3 regions of the Paenibacillus sp. FSL K6-2859 genome follow, and region 1 is predicted to be linked to each of the others. Evidence: a T-box and tRNA genes for the amino acid it is inferred to sense, from the RefSeq annotation. Region 1 holds a T-box; the other regions hold tRNA genes.
What was found. A T-box is a leader RNA that pairs with one kind of tRNA and senses whether it is charged. The one in region 1 lies ahead of ileS (isoleucine--tRNA ligase), so its partner is inferred to be a tRNA-Ile.
Positions count from the first base shown of each region.

Region 2: it has a tRNA-Ile gene. The T-box ahead of ileS (isoleucine--tRNA ligase) is inferred to sense a tRNA for this amino acid. The anticodon was not compared.
Region 3: it has a tRNA-Ile gene. The T-box ahead of ileS (isoleucine--tRNA ligase) is inferred to sense a tRNA for this amino acid. The anticodon was not compared.

Region 1 is NZ_JBBOYU010000001.1:5,223,914-5,229,155, forward strand. Features, by position in the region: gene ileS (isoleucine--tRNA ligase) at 138-3,230, opposite strand; T-box leader at 3,586-3,860, opposite strand; gene MHB64_RS23385 (DivIVA domain-containing protein) at 4,141-4,653, opposite strand; gene MHB64_RS23390 (YlmH family RNA-binding protein) at 4,882-5,242, opposite strand, start outside.
Region 2 is NZ_JBBOYU010000001.1:139,679-144,920, reverse strand. Features, by position in the region: rRNA gene MHB64_RS00685 (23S ribosomal RNA) at 1-2,215, opposite strand, end outside; tRNA gene MHB64_RS00680 (tRNA-Ala) at 2,384-2,459, opposite strand; tRNA gene MHB64_RS00675 (tRNA-Ile) at 2,545-2,621, opposite strand; rRNA gene rrf (5S ribosomal RNA) at 2,667-2,783, opposite strand; rRNA gene MHB64_RS00665 (16S ribosomal RNA) at 2,908-4,465, opposite strand; gene MHB64_RS00660 (pro-sigmaK processing inhibitor BofA family protein) at 4,768-5,025, opposite strand; gene MHB64_RS00655 (DUF2508 family protein) at 5,069-5,242, opposite strand, start outside.
Region 3 is NZ_JBBOYU010000001.1:6,184,671-6,189,912, reverse strand. Features, by position in the region: gene MHB64_RS27630 (hypothetical protein) at 23-253, shown strand; rRNA gene MHB64_RS27625 (16S ribosomal RNA) at 612-2,169, shown strand; rRNA gene rrf (5S ribosomal RNA) at 2,294-2,410, shown strand; tRNA gene MHB64_RS27615 (tRNA-Ile) at 2,447-2,523, shown strand; tRNA gene MHB64_RS27610 (tRNA-Ala) at 2,544-2,619, shown strand; rRNA gene MHB64_RS27605 (23S ribosomal RNA) at 2,860-5,242, shown strand, end outside.

The sequences.
Region 1 (5,242 bases):
GAGAATGAATCTCCTTGAGCACGGGGCTCGTTATTTTTGCGGGCGAAATATAAAGACTATATTTCCCGCATAAACAGAAGTTCTCTGTTTACACTTGTGCCGCTAGTATATGCTGTTTTGGGACAGGTAATGCAGATTTACGCTCCAATATGGATACCGATGGATTTACCACCGACATCTACCGATTCAAAAGCATGTTCTCCGCCAAAATCAACCGTAGTTACAAGTACATTGTCTCGCAATACATTCTCAAAGGCTGTAACTGCTGCTTTAAGCTCATCGTCTACATTCAGCGTGAGTGCGATCCGTTTCTCGATCGGCAGATCCAAACGTTTACGGTAATCTTGAACCGCACGAATGATCTCACGAACCCAGCCTTCTTGTTCAAGCTCAGGTGTGATTTCAGTATTGAGCGCAACCGTAATTCCATATCCGGAAGCTGCAGCGAAACCTGCTTTAGCTTCTTTTTCAACGAGTAGCTCATCAGAAGTGATCACCAGCTCTTCTCCCTCTGGTGTCGCAATCGCGATTGAGCCGTCTTGCACCGCTTTGCGGGTGGAGTCACTATCCAAAGCTTTCAGGAAGCCTTGCAGGAAGCCGACGTTTTTACCGTATTTTTTACCCGCAACTTTAAGATTCAGCTTGAGTGTGAAGTCAACAAATCCACTGTCGCTAGTCTCTAGCACGATGTTCTTGATGTTGATCTCGTCTTTAATGATCTCTTCATACTCAGCCAAATGAAAGTCGCGGTTCATCGAAACGATCAGCTCAGACAGCGGTTGACGATTCTTAATGCCTGTTTCGTTACGCACATTACGCGCCAGCTCAACGATTTGTCTCGCACTTTCCATATCCTCTTCCAGCTCTTTATCGATCAAGCTTTCATCAGCAACCGGATAATCTGCTAAATGCACACTTTCTCCGCCGCCAAGGTTCGTGAAGATATCTTCAGACAACATCGGTGTAAATGGAGCCATCAAAGACGCGGTCTTTAAAAGCACATGAGTCAGTGTACGGTAAGCATCCAGCTTATCTTCACCTAGACCACTACCCCAGAAACGGTCACGGGAACGACGGATATACCAGTTGCTCAGCTCATCTATAAAGTTCTCAATACCTTTGGATGTATTCACGAAGTCATTTACTGCAAGTCCTTTGTCTACCAAAAGAATCAAGCTGTTCAGACGGGACAAAATCCAGCGGTCCAGCTTATGTTCCGACACTTTAAAAGGATGATCGGCAGGATCATAACCATCGATGCCTGCATAAAGCGTCAAGAACGCATGCGTATTCACCAGTGTATCTACAACTTTGGATTTGGTTTCCCCTACAAGACCACGAGAGAAACGTTTGTTATTCCACGGTGCACTATCGGACAGAATTGCCCAACGGAAAGCATCCGTGCCGTAATCGTTCATGATATCCCAAGGATCAATAACATTGCCTTTTGATTTGGACATTTTTTGACCATTCTCATCAAGGATATGACCGTGAGCAATAACAGCTTTATATGGAGCTTTACCTTTAAACAAGGTAGATACAGCTAGTAAGCTATAGAACCATCCACGTGTCTGGTCGATCCCTTCACAGATCATATCTGCTGGATATTGATCATTCAGCTTATCCTCGTTCTCAAATGGATAATGACTTTGCGCAAATGGCATCGAACCACTATCGAACCAAACATCGATAACCTCCGGTGTGCGAACCATCTCTGCACCTTCGCTGAAAGGACTGCGCAGCTTGATCTTATCTACAAAAGGCTTATGCAGCTCGATATCCTCAGGTACATCGCCAATCGCCATCGCTCTTAGTTCTTCAATGCTGTGTGGAGCGAACTCTTTGCCCGTTTCTTGACATACCCAAACATTAAGCGGTGTCCCCCAGTAACGATTACGGCTGATATTCCAGTCCACCAGTTCATCCAGGAACTTCCCGAAACGGCCTTCACGTACATGCTCAGGATACCAATCTACGCTGTTGTTATTAGCAATCAGCTGATCTTTGATCGCTGTAGTGTTGATGAACCAGCTGTCTGTTGCGTAGTACAAGAGTGGTGTATCACAACGCCAGCAGAACGGATAGCTGTGCTCGTATTTTTCTTTGCCGTAAAGCAGTCCTTTTTCAGACAAAGCTTTAACGATATCCAAATCGCAATCCTTCACGAAGCGTCCAGCAAAATCAGACACTACATCCGTATACTTACCGGAGTTATCAACCACGTTCACGAAGCTGATGCCGTTCTCGCGGCAAGTCTTGTAGTCATCTTCGCCATGCGCTGGTGCCATGTGAACAATCCCTGTACCACTGGAATCTGTAACGAAGGAAGCACCTACGATGACATTGCTTTTCTCTGCCTTGATGTATCCGAATGGAGGAGCGTAAGTTTTGCCGATAAACTCGGAACCTTTATGTGTAGAAAGGACTGTGTGCTCGCCTTTCATTACTTCCTCCACCAAATTTTTGGCAACAATGTAGATACCATCTTCTTGTTGTACACGTACATAGTCCATGTCAGGGTTCATGGCTAATGCCATATGCGCTGGCAGCGTCCAAGGTGTAGTCGTCCAAGCTAGTACGTAGTCTCCACTGTCATCCAGTTTGAACTTTGCAGTCGCACTGAGATCCTTGACGGTCTTGTAGCCTTGGGCTACTTCATGGGAGCTTAGGGTAGTCTGGCAGCTAGGGCAGTAAGGACTAACGCGGTGTCCGCGGTAGAGCAATCCTTTGTCATGCACAGTAGCCAAGATGTTCCACACGCTCTCGATATACGTGTTATCCAAAGTTACGTAAGGATTATCCAGATCCGTCCAGTATCCGATACCCTCAGTAAACTCGCGCCATTGCTTCTCATAACCAAAGACGCTGTCTTTACATTCCTGAATGAATTTTTCTACGCCATATTCCTCGATCTCTTGTTTGCCGGAGATGCCAAGCTTCTTTTGTACACCTAGTTCTACTGGCAGACCATGTGTATCCCAGCCGGCTTTACGAACCACGCGGTAGCCTTTCATCGTTTGGTAACGACCGATGAAATCCTTGATTACACGGCCCAGCACGTGCCCGATATGCGGAGCACCATTGGCTGTAGGAGGACCTTCGTAAAATACATAGTTCGGACGTCCTTCACGATTCTCCATGGATTTACGGAACGTATTTTCGTCGCTCCATTTCTTCAGTATGCGGACATCTCTTGCCCGCGCTTTTTCTTTGACATCTACTTTTTGCATGTGATGGTCAATCCTTTCATGGTTTAGTCTGTAAAGCCGTAAGCGGCACGCTTTATCTCAGGCATCCGAGCCGCGATCCCGTAGGGCAGCACTGGCTCGGGGTGCCACATGGAGCGGCGAGTGAAACGCCGGTCTGCTCTAGCAGTGAAGGCCCCGCAGGCTAACCCGCCAGGGGAGCCTAAGAAGGGCCGCTCCTTCAGCCACATGAGTCCGTTCGCTTCCACCACCGTACCTATATGCACGAGGCTTTACATTGCCGGTGTCCAGAGGGCGGCAGCCCTTGGGGTCCCCCTTAGAAAGGGGGATTTAGGGGGATGGCCACCCCGGAACAACAAAATAAGCGTCATCCCACCCCCAAAGGGGCGAGACAACGCTCGCGATACCACCCTAATTCTGCGCATGAGCACATCCTTAAGGGGAATGTATTCAGCACAATCTCAGTCCTGTGCGTAAATCTCATGCACAGGTCCGGTGTAACGTCCGGCAGACGGCTAAGCTTACGCACGATCAACGCTTCAGCTTAACTTCTAGGGGAAGATCTTCCGGCAGGGTTCGAACAATCGGCTCTCAGCAATCGCCGACTCTCTGGAGAACGTTACCTTGTCGTACTTGTCCCGTCATCGAATACATATAAACATTATACAGATATGTTCTATTTATAGACTTTTTAAGTCTAAATGTCAACAACCGCTAGCGAAATCCGCAATTAGGAGTATACCAGTGTAGGCTGAATACTTTATTATGATCGATTTTAGCGGAAAATAAAAATAGAGGGAATAACTCCCTCTATTTAGCCGATTTAGCATGAAATTATAAATTAGAGGGAATTCCCTCTAATCTGATCGAAGACCATTAAGCCCCAGATCTGGCCTAATCACACACCAAATCAGCATTCAATCGTCATAATGCATCAGATACGATGTAGAACATCATCCTTAAAAGTTACGCTCTCGCTTGCCTCACGACTCTCCAAGGCATTCCAGTCATCCTGAGACAACAGCTCAAGCTGTGCTTCCACCAATGTGCGAAAACGAGTGCGATAGATCGAAGCTTGCTTGCGCAATTCTTCAGTCTCAATAGCAACCTTACGGGATTTGGATAACGCTTCGTTAATAATCCGATCCGCGTTCTTTTCCGCTTCCTTGATAATGAGCTGCGATTCCTTCTTGGAGTTGTTCTTCACATCATCCGCCGCTTCCTGAGCGACTAAGATCGTTTTCGATAAACTCTCTTCAATATTCACAAAATGATCTAAACGCTCTTGAATGGACAAAAGCTGATTCTGCAGCTCTTTGTTCTCACGGATGACACTTTCGTAATCCTTAATGACTTGATCCAGAAATTCGTTGACCTCGTCCTCATCATAACCGCGAAGTCTCCGAGAGAACTCCTTGTTATGTATATCGAGCGGTGTTAATGGCATGCTGTGCACCTCCTAGAAATTTCGGACCTTCTAAGTCTCTGAACCAACCCTGCGCAGCAGACAAAGAAGCAAGACTGTACTTCAAGTAAAGGCAGAGGATTATATCAACGCTCCAACTGCCATTCATGGTTCGCCTCTTCTATAAAATATCGGCGTCCTGCTTTAAAAATGTTTGATTCCCTCGAAATAATCAATTTCGACAAGTAAAGCCGGATTCCTGCAAGGGATTCACACAAATTTACCAACCTGAACACGGTATCGGCCCTTTTTCGTCAAACTACCGACCTCTAGAACCTTGAATCGACCAAATCCTTGAATAGATACCATGTCACCATCTTTAAGTCCGCAGGAAGGGTCTTCTTCCACTTTCCAATTTACCCGAACGCGTCCAGCCTTGATGGGAGCAAGAATTTTGCTTCGGCTAAGCCGTGTTACATCTGCGGCAATGCCATCCAATCGTAGGGACGCTACAGTCAAATCCATCATTTCCAGCTTCACCTCACTATTACGCAAGGCAGAAAGTGGCAGTACCTCCGTGCTCACCTGTATTCGATGAACTCCAGTTAAATTCATGGCTAAATAATCTGCA
Region 2 (5,242 bases), 5.1 Mb from region 1:
GTGGTATCCCAACGGCGCCTCCACCGAAGCTTGCGCTCCGATTTCTACGGCTCCCACCTATCCTGTACAGATCGTACCCAAATTCAATATCAAGCTGCAGTAAAGCTCCATGGGGTCTTTCCGTCTTGTCGCGGGTAACCTGCATCTTCACAGGTATTAAAATTTCACCGGATCTCTCGTTGAGACAGCGCCCAAGTCGTTACGCCATTCGTGCGGGTCAGAATTTACCTGACAAGGAATTTCGCTACCTTAGGACCGTTATAGTTACGGCCGCCGTTTACTGGGGCTTCGGTTCATAGCTTCGGGTTACCCCTAACCACTCCCCTTAACCTTCCAGCACCGGGCAGGCGTCAGCCCGTATACTTCGCCTTGCGGCTTCGCACAGACCTGTGTTTTTGCTAAACAGTCGCTTGGGCCTTTTCACTGCGGCCCCCTCGTGCTATTCACACTACCGGGGCACCCCTTCTCCCGAAGTTACGGGGTCATTTTGCCGAGTTCCTTAACGAGAGTTCTTCCGCGCGCCTTAGAATTCTCTTCTCGCCTACCTGTGTCGGTTTGCGGTACGGGCACCTTCTCCTGGCTAGAGGCTTTTCTTGGCAGTGTGAGATCATGACCTTCGCTACTGTAATTTTCGCTCCCCATCACAGCCCAGCCTTAACGATGTGCGGATTTGCCTACACATCAGCCTCACTGCTTAGACGGACATATCCATCAGTCCGCGTCACTACCCTCCTGCGTCACCCCATCGCTCATAGCGGATTACGGTGGTACAGTAATTTCAAACTGTTGTCCTTCGACTACGCCTTTCGGCCTCGCCTTAGGTCCCGACTTACCCTGAGCGGACGAGCCTTCCTCAGGAAACCTTGGGCTTTCGGCGGATCAGATTCTCACTGATCTTTTCGTTACTCATACCGGCATTCTCACTTGTATGCTGTCCAGCGCTCCTTACGGTACACCTTCAACCCACATACAACGCTCCCCTACCCCAGATACATACGTATCTAGCCATAGCTTCGGTGGTGTGTTTAGCCCCGTTACATTTTCGGCGCAGAGTCACTCGACCAGTGAGCTATTACGCACTCTTTCAATGGTGGCTGCTTCTAAGCCAACATCCTGGTTGTCTGTGCAACTCCACATCCTTTCCCACTTAACACACACTTGGGGACCTTAGCTGATGGTCTGGGCTGTTTCCCTTTTGACAATGGATCTTAGCACTCACTGTCTGACTCCCGGCAATAAGTATATGGCATTCGGAGTTTGACTGAGCTTGGTAATCCTTGCGGACCCCGCACCCAATCAGTGCTCTACCTCCACTACTCTTATACCGAGGCTAGCCCTAAAGCTATTTCGGGGAGAACCAGCTATCTCCGAGTTCGATTGGAATTTCTCCGCTACCCCCACCTCATCCCCGCATTTTTCAACATGCGTGGGTTCGGGCCTCCAGTGCGTGTTACCGCACCTTCACCCTGGACAGGGGTAGATCACACGGTTTCGGGTCTACGTCCACATACTCATTCGCCCTATTCAGACTCGCTTTCGCTGCGGCTCCGTCTTCTCGACTTAACCTTGCATGTTAAACGTAACTCGCCGGTTCATTCTACAAAAGGCACGCCATCACCCATTAATAGGGCTCTGACTTTTTGTAAGCACACGGTTTCAGGTTCTATTTCACTCCCCTTCCGGGGTGCTTTTCACCTTTCCCTCACGGTACTGTTTCACTATCGGTCGCCAGGTAGTATTTAGCCTTAGCAGATGGTCCTGCTGGATTCATACGGGGTTTCACGTGCCCCGCACTACTCGGGATCCGTCTCGGAGAGAACACAGTTTAGGTTACAGGGCTTTTACCTCTATCGCGGGCCTTTCCAGACCTCTTCACCTACCATATTCCTTTGTAACTCCATGTGAGACGTCCCACAACCCCTAAGAGCAAGCTCTTAGGTTTAGGCTGTTCCGCGTTCGCTCGCCGCTACTGACGGAATCACTATTGTTTTCTCTTCCTCAGGGTACTTAGATGTTTCAGTTCCCCTGGTCTGCCTCTACATCTCCTATGTGTTCAGAGATGAGTAACTGCGAATTACCACAGCTGGGTTTCCCCATTCGGACACCCCCGGATCAAAGCTTGCTTACAGCTCCCCGAGGCAGTTTCGTTGTTCGCCACGTCCTTCGTCGGCTCCTGGCGCCTAGGCATCCTCCGTGTGCTCTTATTAGCTTAACCTTGATTTTTCCGTAGGAAAATATCATACAATGACATTTCTCTTGGAATCATCTCACTAATAACATTTACTTGTTTGCACAAGTTGCTAAAAGATGTTCTAAAACGCAAATTCGTTTCGGTATCCAGTTTTCAAGGATCAAGTTTAAAGAAGGTATTGAATTAAAATTATGGTGGAGCCAAGCGGGATCGAACCGCTGACCTCCTGCTTGCAAGGCAGGCGCTCTCCCAGCTGAGCTATGGCCCCATGAAATTCACTCCAAAAAGTGAAGTGTAGCTTCGAAGCTAATTCCGATTACTTTTCGGAGGCCTCGTTACTCTATAATGTCATATGGTGGGCCTTGGTGGACTCGAACCACCGACCTCACCCTTATCAGAGGTGCGCTCTAACCAACTGAGCTAAAAGCCCATATAACATATATAACATTGTGAATCAACCAAATAATGGTTGTCCGCTTGGCGGCGTCCTACTCTCCCAGGACCCTTCGGTCCAAGTACCATCGGCGCTGGAGGGCTTAACGGTCGTGTTCGGGATGGGTACGTGTGGAACCCCTCCGCTATCGCCACCAAACGCATACGAAAGAGACTTGCTCTTTCAAAACTGAACACGAGTGAGTGTTCGAACCCAAAGGTCCTATTTTGGAAGTTTAACTTCCGATTTGAATGTCTTCATTGCAGAAGACGATTCTCCATAGAAAGGAGGTGATCCAGCCGCACCTTCCGATACGGCTACCTTGTTACGACTTCACCCCAATCATCTACCCCACCTTCGGCGGCTGGCTCCCTTGCGGGTTACCCCACCGACTTCGGGTGTTGTAAACTCTCGTGGTGTGACGGGCGGTGTGTACAAGACCCGGGAACGTATTCACCGCGGCATGCTGATCCGCGATTACTAGCAATTCCGACTTCATGCAGGCGAGTTGCAGCCTGCAATCCGAACTGAGACCGGCTTTGATGGGATTGGCTTCACCTCGCGGCTTCGCTTCCCGTTGTACCGGCCATTGTAGTACGTGTGTAGCCCAGGTCATAAGGGGCATGATGATTTGACGTCATCCCCACCTTCCTCCGGTTTGTCACCGGCAGTCACTCTAGAGTGCCCAACTTTACTTGCTGGCAACTAAAGTTAAGGGTTGCGCTCGTTGCGGGACTTAACCCAACATCTCACGACACGAGCTGACGACAACCATGCACCACCTGTCTCCTCTGTCCCGAAGGCCGCCACTATCTCTAGTGGATTCAGAGGGATGTCAAGACCTGGTAAGGTTCTTCGCGTTGCTTCGAATTAAACCACATACTCCACTGCTTGTGCGGGTCCCCGTCAATTCCTTTGAGTTTCAGTCTTGCGACCGTACTCCCCAGGCGGAGTGCTTACTGTGTTAACTTCGGCACCAAGGGTATCGAAACCCCTAACACCTAGCACTCATCGTTTACGGCGTGGACTACCAGGGTATCTAATCCTGTTTGCTCCCCACGCTTTCGCGCCTCAGCGTCAGTTACAGCCCAGAAAGTCGCCTTCGCCACTGGTGTTCCTCCACATATCTACGCATTTCACCGCTACACGTGGAATTCCACTTTCCTCTTCTGTACTCAAGTCACCCAGTTTCCAGTGCGACCTCAGGTTGAGCCCAAGGTTTAAACACCAGACTTAAATGACCGCCTGCGCGCGCTTTACGCCCAATAATTCCGGACAACGCTTGCCCCCTACGTATTACCGCGGCTGCTGGCACGTAGTTAGCCGGGGCTTTCTTCTCAGGTACCGTCACTCCGGTAGCAGTTACTCTACCGGACGTTCTTCCCTGGCAACAGAGCTTTACGATCCGAAAACCTTCATCACTCACGCGGCGTTGCTCCGTCAGACTTTCGTCCATTGCGGAAGATTCCCTACTGCTGCCTCCCGTAGGAGTCTGGGCCGTGTCTCAGTCCCAGTGTGGCCGTTCACCCTCTCAGGTCGGCTACGCATCGTCGCCTTGGTGGGCCGTTACCCCACCAACTAGCTAATGCGCCGCAGGCCCATCCCTCAGTGACAGATTGCTCCGTCTTTCATTCTTTCTTCAGGAGAAAAAAGAAATTATCCGGTATTAGCTACCGTTTCCGGTAGTTATCCCAGTCTAAGGGGCAGGTTGCCTACGTGTTACTCACCCGTCCGCCGCTAAGTTAATTTGAAAGCAAGCTTTCAAATTAACTCCGCTCGACTTGCATGTATTAGGCACGCCGCCAGCGTTCGTCCTGAGCCAGGATCAAACTCTCCAATTAGTATTGAAAAGAGCGATATGCTCACTTTGAAACATCTGACGAGAAAATTAATTCTCTAATTTTGGATTTCACTTTCGTGATTTCCTACTCACTCGTTGTTCAGTTTTCAAAGATCAATGTCTCATCTTTCGTCGTCGTTGCTTGTCAGCAGCGACCTTTATAATATATCACAGCACCTTTGTTTTCGTCAAGCGTTTTTTTAATTTCTTTTTTTCGCTTACTGTTTCAGCAAGTTGTTAATCAACATCTTGTCCAAAGGGGCGAGACTTAATGTATCATATTTTTCAAACTCACGTCAAGCATTAAAACAAAATAATTCTTAATCCTATTAACATTACAACGCCTGGAAGGCCAAGAACCGTTACTGCGCCTATGGTTGCAGGATTCAGGGGAATATGAACTTGTGTGATTAAACCCGAGAAATTCACTACATATATCGCGAGCGCAGCCAGTACCAAATGAGCTCCGAACAGACTAAGCCATCCAAAGCCAAGCTTTTTCCGGAATACAATTACACTTAACAACACAACTGATATGACCAGTACTCCTATAGCTAACATTCTTAGCATGTTGATCCCTCCTATATTTTCATTTGGCTAGCGGCTACATCTGACTGCTATTTAATCCAATGCTCTTTGCATGTTTGAGATGTATCTGATACTTGCGCTCTGCTGCCTCTAAAATATAAATAGCATAATCAATTTGATCTTGACCCAGCGCTTCATCAAACATTAGGTACGCTCTCTCCCACTCGGATTGTGCCTTACGAACTTCCAG
Region 3 (5,242 bases), 960 kb from region 1:
CTTCATGAAGGAGGCCAAGCATATGTTGGGAATGTTGTTCAACGAAAAAGAATGCAAGGAACTGGATTATGTTTTGCGGAAAGAACTTGATGAGATGCTGTTAGATTTGAGCGATCAGCGCTTGGACCAAAATATCAGGCATGCCATCGCCAATAGATATAAGACTGTATTTCGTATGTATGCTCGTTTTGCTCCTCAGAAAGAACTTTCCAAGTATGCGTGGGGTGGACGTTCTTCTCAGTATAAACACTAAGGATAGGCGGTAAATGCAAGAGTCTTATATGAATTTAAGATTTTTTAATAAAATAGCTTGACTAAAAAGGAGTGCTCGTGATAAATTATATCTCGCGCTCCTTTTGCTTGTGTAAAAGGGAAGCGAAAGGCAAGAAAAATTGAAAAAAACTTTTTCAAAAAAAAGACTTGCCAAACAATGAAACACTGTGATATATTATAAAGGTCGCCGCTGACAAACAACGACGACGAAATGAGAGACATTGATCTTTGAAAACTGAACAACGAGTGAGTGGGAAATCACGAAAGTGAAATCCAAAATTAGAGAATTAATTTTCTCGTCAGATGTTTCAAAATGAGCATATCGCTCTTTTCAATACTAATTGGAGAGTTTGATCCTGGCTCAGGACGAACGCTGGCGGCGTGCCTAATACATGCAAGTCGAGCGGAGTTATTTTGAAAGCTTGCTTTCAAAATAACTTAGCGGCGGACGGGTGAGTAACACGTAGGCAACCTGCCCCTTAGACTGGGATAACTACCGGAAACGGTAGCTAATACCGGATAATTTCTTTTTTCTCCTGAAGAAAGAATGAAAGACGGAGCAATCTGTCACTGAGGGATGGGCCTGCGGCGCATTAGCTAGTTGGTGGGGTAACGGCCCACCAAGGCGACGATGCGTAGCCGACCTGAGAGGGTGAACGGCCACACTGGGACTGAGACACGGCCCAGACTCCTACGGGAGGCAGCAGTAGGGAATCTTCCGCAATGGACGAAAGTCTGACGGAGCAACGCCGCGTGAGTGATGAAGGTTTTCGGATCGTAAAGCTCTGTTGCCAGGGAAGAACGTCCGGTAGAGTAACTGCTACCGGAGTGACGGTACCTGAGAAGAAAGCCCCGGCTAACTACGTGCCAGCAGCCGCGGTAATACGTAGGGGGCAAGCGTTGTCCGGAATTATTGGGCGTAAAGCGCGCGCAGGCGGTCATTTAAGTCTGGTGTTTAAACCTTGGGCTCAACCTGAGGTCGCACTGGAAACTGGGTGACTTGAGTACAGAAGAGGAAAGTGGAATTCCACGTGTAGCGGTGAAATGCGTAGATATGTGGAGGAACACCAGTGGCGAAGGCGACTTTCTGGGCTGTAACTGACGCTGAGGCGCGAAAGCGTGGGGAGCAAACAGGATTAGATACCCTGGTAGTCCACGCCGTAAACGATGAGTGCTAGGTGTTAGGGGTTTCGATACCCTTGGTGCCGAAGTTAACACAGTAAGCACTCCGCCTGGGGAGTACGGTCGCAAGACTGAAACTCAAAGGAATTGACGGGGACCCGCACAAGCAGTGGAGTATGTGGTTTAATTCGAAGCAACGCGAAGAACCTTACCAGGTCTTGACATCCCTCTGAATCCACTAGAGATAGTGGCGGCCTTCGGGACAGAGGAGACAGGTGGTGCATGGTTGTCGTCAGCTCGTGTCGTGAGATGTTGGGTTAAGTCCCGCAACGAGCGCAACCCTTAACTTTAGTTGCCAGCAAGTAAAGTTGGGCACTCTAGAGTGACTGCCGGTGACAAACCGGAGGAAGGTGGGGATGACGTCAAATCATCATGCCCCTTATGACCTGGGCTACACACGTACTACAATGGCCGGTACAACGGGAAGCGAAGCCGCGAGGTGAAGCCAATCCCATCAAAGCCGGTCTCAGTTCGGATTGCAGGCTGCAACTCGCCTGCATGAAGTCGGAATTGCTAGTAATCGCGGATCAGCATGCCGCGGTGAATACGTTCCCGGGTCTTGTACACACCGCCCGTCACACCACGAGAGTTTACAACACCCGAAGTCGGTGGGGTAACCCGCAAGGGAGCCAGCCGCCGAAGGTGGGGTAGATGATTGGGGTGAAGTCGTAACAAGGTAGCCGTATCGGAAGGTGCGGCTGGATCACCTCCTTTCTATGGAGAATCGTCTTCTGCAATGAAGACATTCAAATCGGAAGCTAAGCTTCCACAATAGAACCTTCGGGTTCGAACACTCACTCGTGTTCAGTTTTGAAAGAGTAAGTCTCTTTCATATACGTTTGGTGGCGATAGCGGAGGGGTTCCACACGTACCCATCCCGAACACGACCGTTAAGCCCTCCAGCGCCGATGGTACTTGGACCGAAGGGTCCTGGGAGAGTAGGACGCCGCCAAGCGGACAACCATTCTTTGGTTGATTCACAATGTTATATGGGCTTTTAGCTCAGTTGGTTAGAGCGCACCTCTGATAAGGGTGAGGTCGGTGGTTCGAGTCCACCAAGGCCCACCATATAACTTTATATCTTTTATGGGGCCATAGCTCAGCTGGGAGAGCGCCTGCCTTGCAAGCAGGAGGTCAGCGGTTCGATCCCGCTTGGCTCCACCATAATTTTAATTTAATACCTTCTTTAAACATTGATCCTTGAAAACTGGATACCGAAACGAATTTGCGTTTTAGAACATCTTTTAAGCTAAACTTGTGTAAACAAGTGAAGAATTAATAGTGATGCTGAGCGAAGGTTTTGGATTGTAAGCGACTTTTGGCTTTAAATAGAAATGCGAACGGATTTATTCGAGAGCGCTGTTTAAAACAAGATGAGCGAATAAGCCAATAACCAGAGCGATTGGTTAAGCTAATAAGAGCACACGGAGGATGCCTAGGCGCCAGGAGCCGACGAAGGACGTGGCGAACAACGAAACTGCCTCGGGGAGCTGTAAGCAAGCTTTGATCCGGGGGTGTCCGAATGGGGAAACCCAGCTGTGGTAATTCGCAGTTACTCATCTCTGAACACATAGGAGATGTAGAGGCAGACCAGGGGAACTGAAACATCTAAGTACCCTGAGGAAGAGAAAACAATAGTGATTCCGTCAGTAGCGGCGAGCGAACGCGGAACAGCCTAAACCTAAGAGCTTGCTCTTAGGGGTTGTGGGACGTCTCACATGGAGTTACAAAGGAATATGGTAGGCGAAGAGGTCTGGAAAGGCCCGCGATAGAGGTAAAAGCCCTGTAGCCTAAACTGTGTTCTCTCCGAGACGGATCCCGAGTAGTGCGGGGCACGTGAAACCCCGTATGAATCCAGCAGGACCATCTGCTAAGGCTAAATACTACCTGGCGACCGATAGTGAAACAGTACCGTGAGGGAAAGGTGAAAAGCACCCCGGAAGGGGAGTGAAATAGAACCTGAAACCGTGTGCTTACAAAAAGTCAGAGCCCTATTAATGGGTGATGGCGTGCCTTTTGTAGAATGAACCGGCGAGTTACGTTTAACATGCAAGGTTAAGTCGAGAAGACGGAGCCGCAGCGAAAGCGAGTCTGAATAGGGCGATTTAGTATGTGGACGTAGACCCGAAACCGTGTGATCTACCCCTGTCCAGGGTGAAGGTGCGGTAACACGCACTGGAGGCCCGAACCCACGCATGTTGAAAAATGCGGGGATGAGGTGGGGGTAGCGGAGAAATTCCAATCGAACTCGGAGATAGCTGGTTCTCCCCGAAATAGCTTTAGGGCTAGCCTCGGTATAAGAGTAGTGGAGGTAGAGCACTGATTGGGTGCGGGGTCCGCAAGGATTACCAAGCTCAGTCAAACTCCGAATGCCATATACTTATTGCCGGGAGTCAGACAGTGAGTGCTAAGATCCATTGTCAAAAGGGAAACAGCCCAGACCATCAGCTAAGGTCCCCAAGTGTGTGTTAAGTGGGAAAGGATGTGGAGTTGCACAGACAACCAGGATGTTGGCTTAGAAGCAGCCACCATTGAAAGAGTGCGTAATAGCTCACTGGTCGAGTGACTCTGCGCCGAAAATGTAACGGGGCTAAACACACCACCGAAGCTATGGCTAGATACGTATGTATCTGGGGTAGGGGAGCGTTGTATGTGGGTTGAAGGTGTACCGTAAGGAGCGCTGGACAGCATACAAGTGAGAATGCCGGTATGAGTAACGAAAAGATCAGTGAGAATCTGATCCGCCGAAAGCCCAAGGTTTCCTGAGGAAGGCTCGTCCGCTCAGGGTAAGTCGGGACCTAAGGCGAGGCCGAAAGGCGTAGTCGAAGGACAACAGTTTGAAATTACTGTACCACCGTAATCCGCTATGAGCGATGGGGTGACGCAGGAGGGTAGTGACGCGGACTGATGGATATGTCCGTCTAAGCAGTGAGGCTGATGTGTAGGCAAATCCGCACATCGTTAAGGCTGGGCTGTGATGGGGAGCGAAAATTACAGTAGCGAAGGTCATGATCTCACACTGCCAAGAAAAGCCTCTAGCCAGGAGAAGGTGCCCGTACCGCAAACCGACACAGGTAGGCGAGAAGAGAATTCTAAGGCGCGCGGAAGAACTCTCGTTAAGGAACTCGGCAAAATGACCCCGTAACTTCGGGAGAAGGGGTGCCCCGGTAGTGTGAATAGCACGAGGGGGCCGCAGTGAAAAGGCCCAAGCGACTGTTTAGCAAAAACACAGGTCTGTGCGAAGCCGCAAGGCGAAGTATACGGGCTGACGCCTGCCCGGTGCTGGAAGGTTAAGGGGAGTGGTTAGGGGTAACCCGAAGCTATGAACCGAAGCCCCAGTAAACGGCGGCCGTAACTATAACGGTCCTAAGGTAGCGAAATTCCTTGTCAGGTAAATTCTGACCCGCACGAATGGCGTAACGACTTGGGCGCTGTCTCAACGAGAGATCCGGTGAAATTTTAATACCTGTGAAGATGCAGGTTACCCGCGACAAGACGGAAAGACCCCATGGAGCTTTACTGCAGCTTGATATTGAATTTGGGTACGATCTGTACAGGATAGGTGGGAGCCGTAGAAATCGGAGCGCAAGCTTCGGTGGAGGCGCCGTTGGGATACCACCCTGATCGTATCTAGGTTCTAACCTAGTACCGTAATCCGGTACGGGGACCGTGTCAGGCGGGCAGTTTGACTGGGGCGGTCGCCTCCTAAAGAGTAACGGAGGCGTTCCAAGGTTCCCTCAGAATGGTTGGAAATCATTCGAAGAGTGCAAAGGCATAAGGGAGCTTG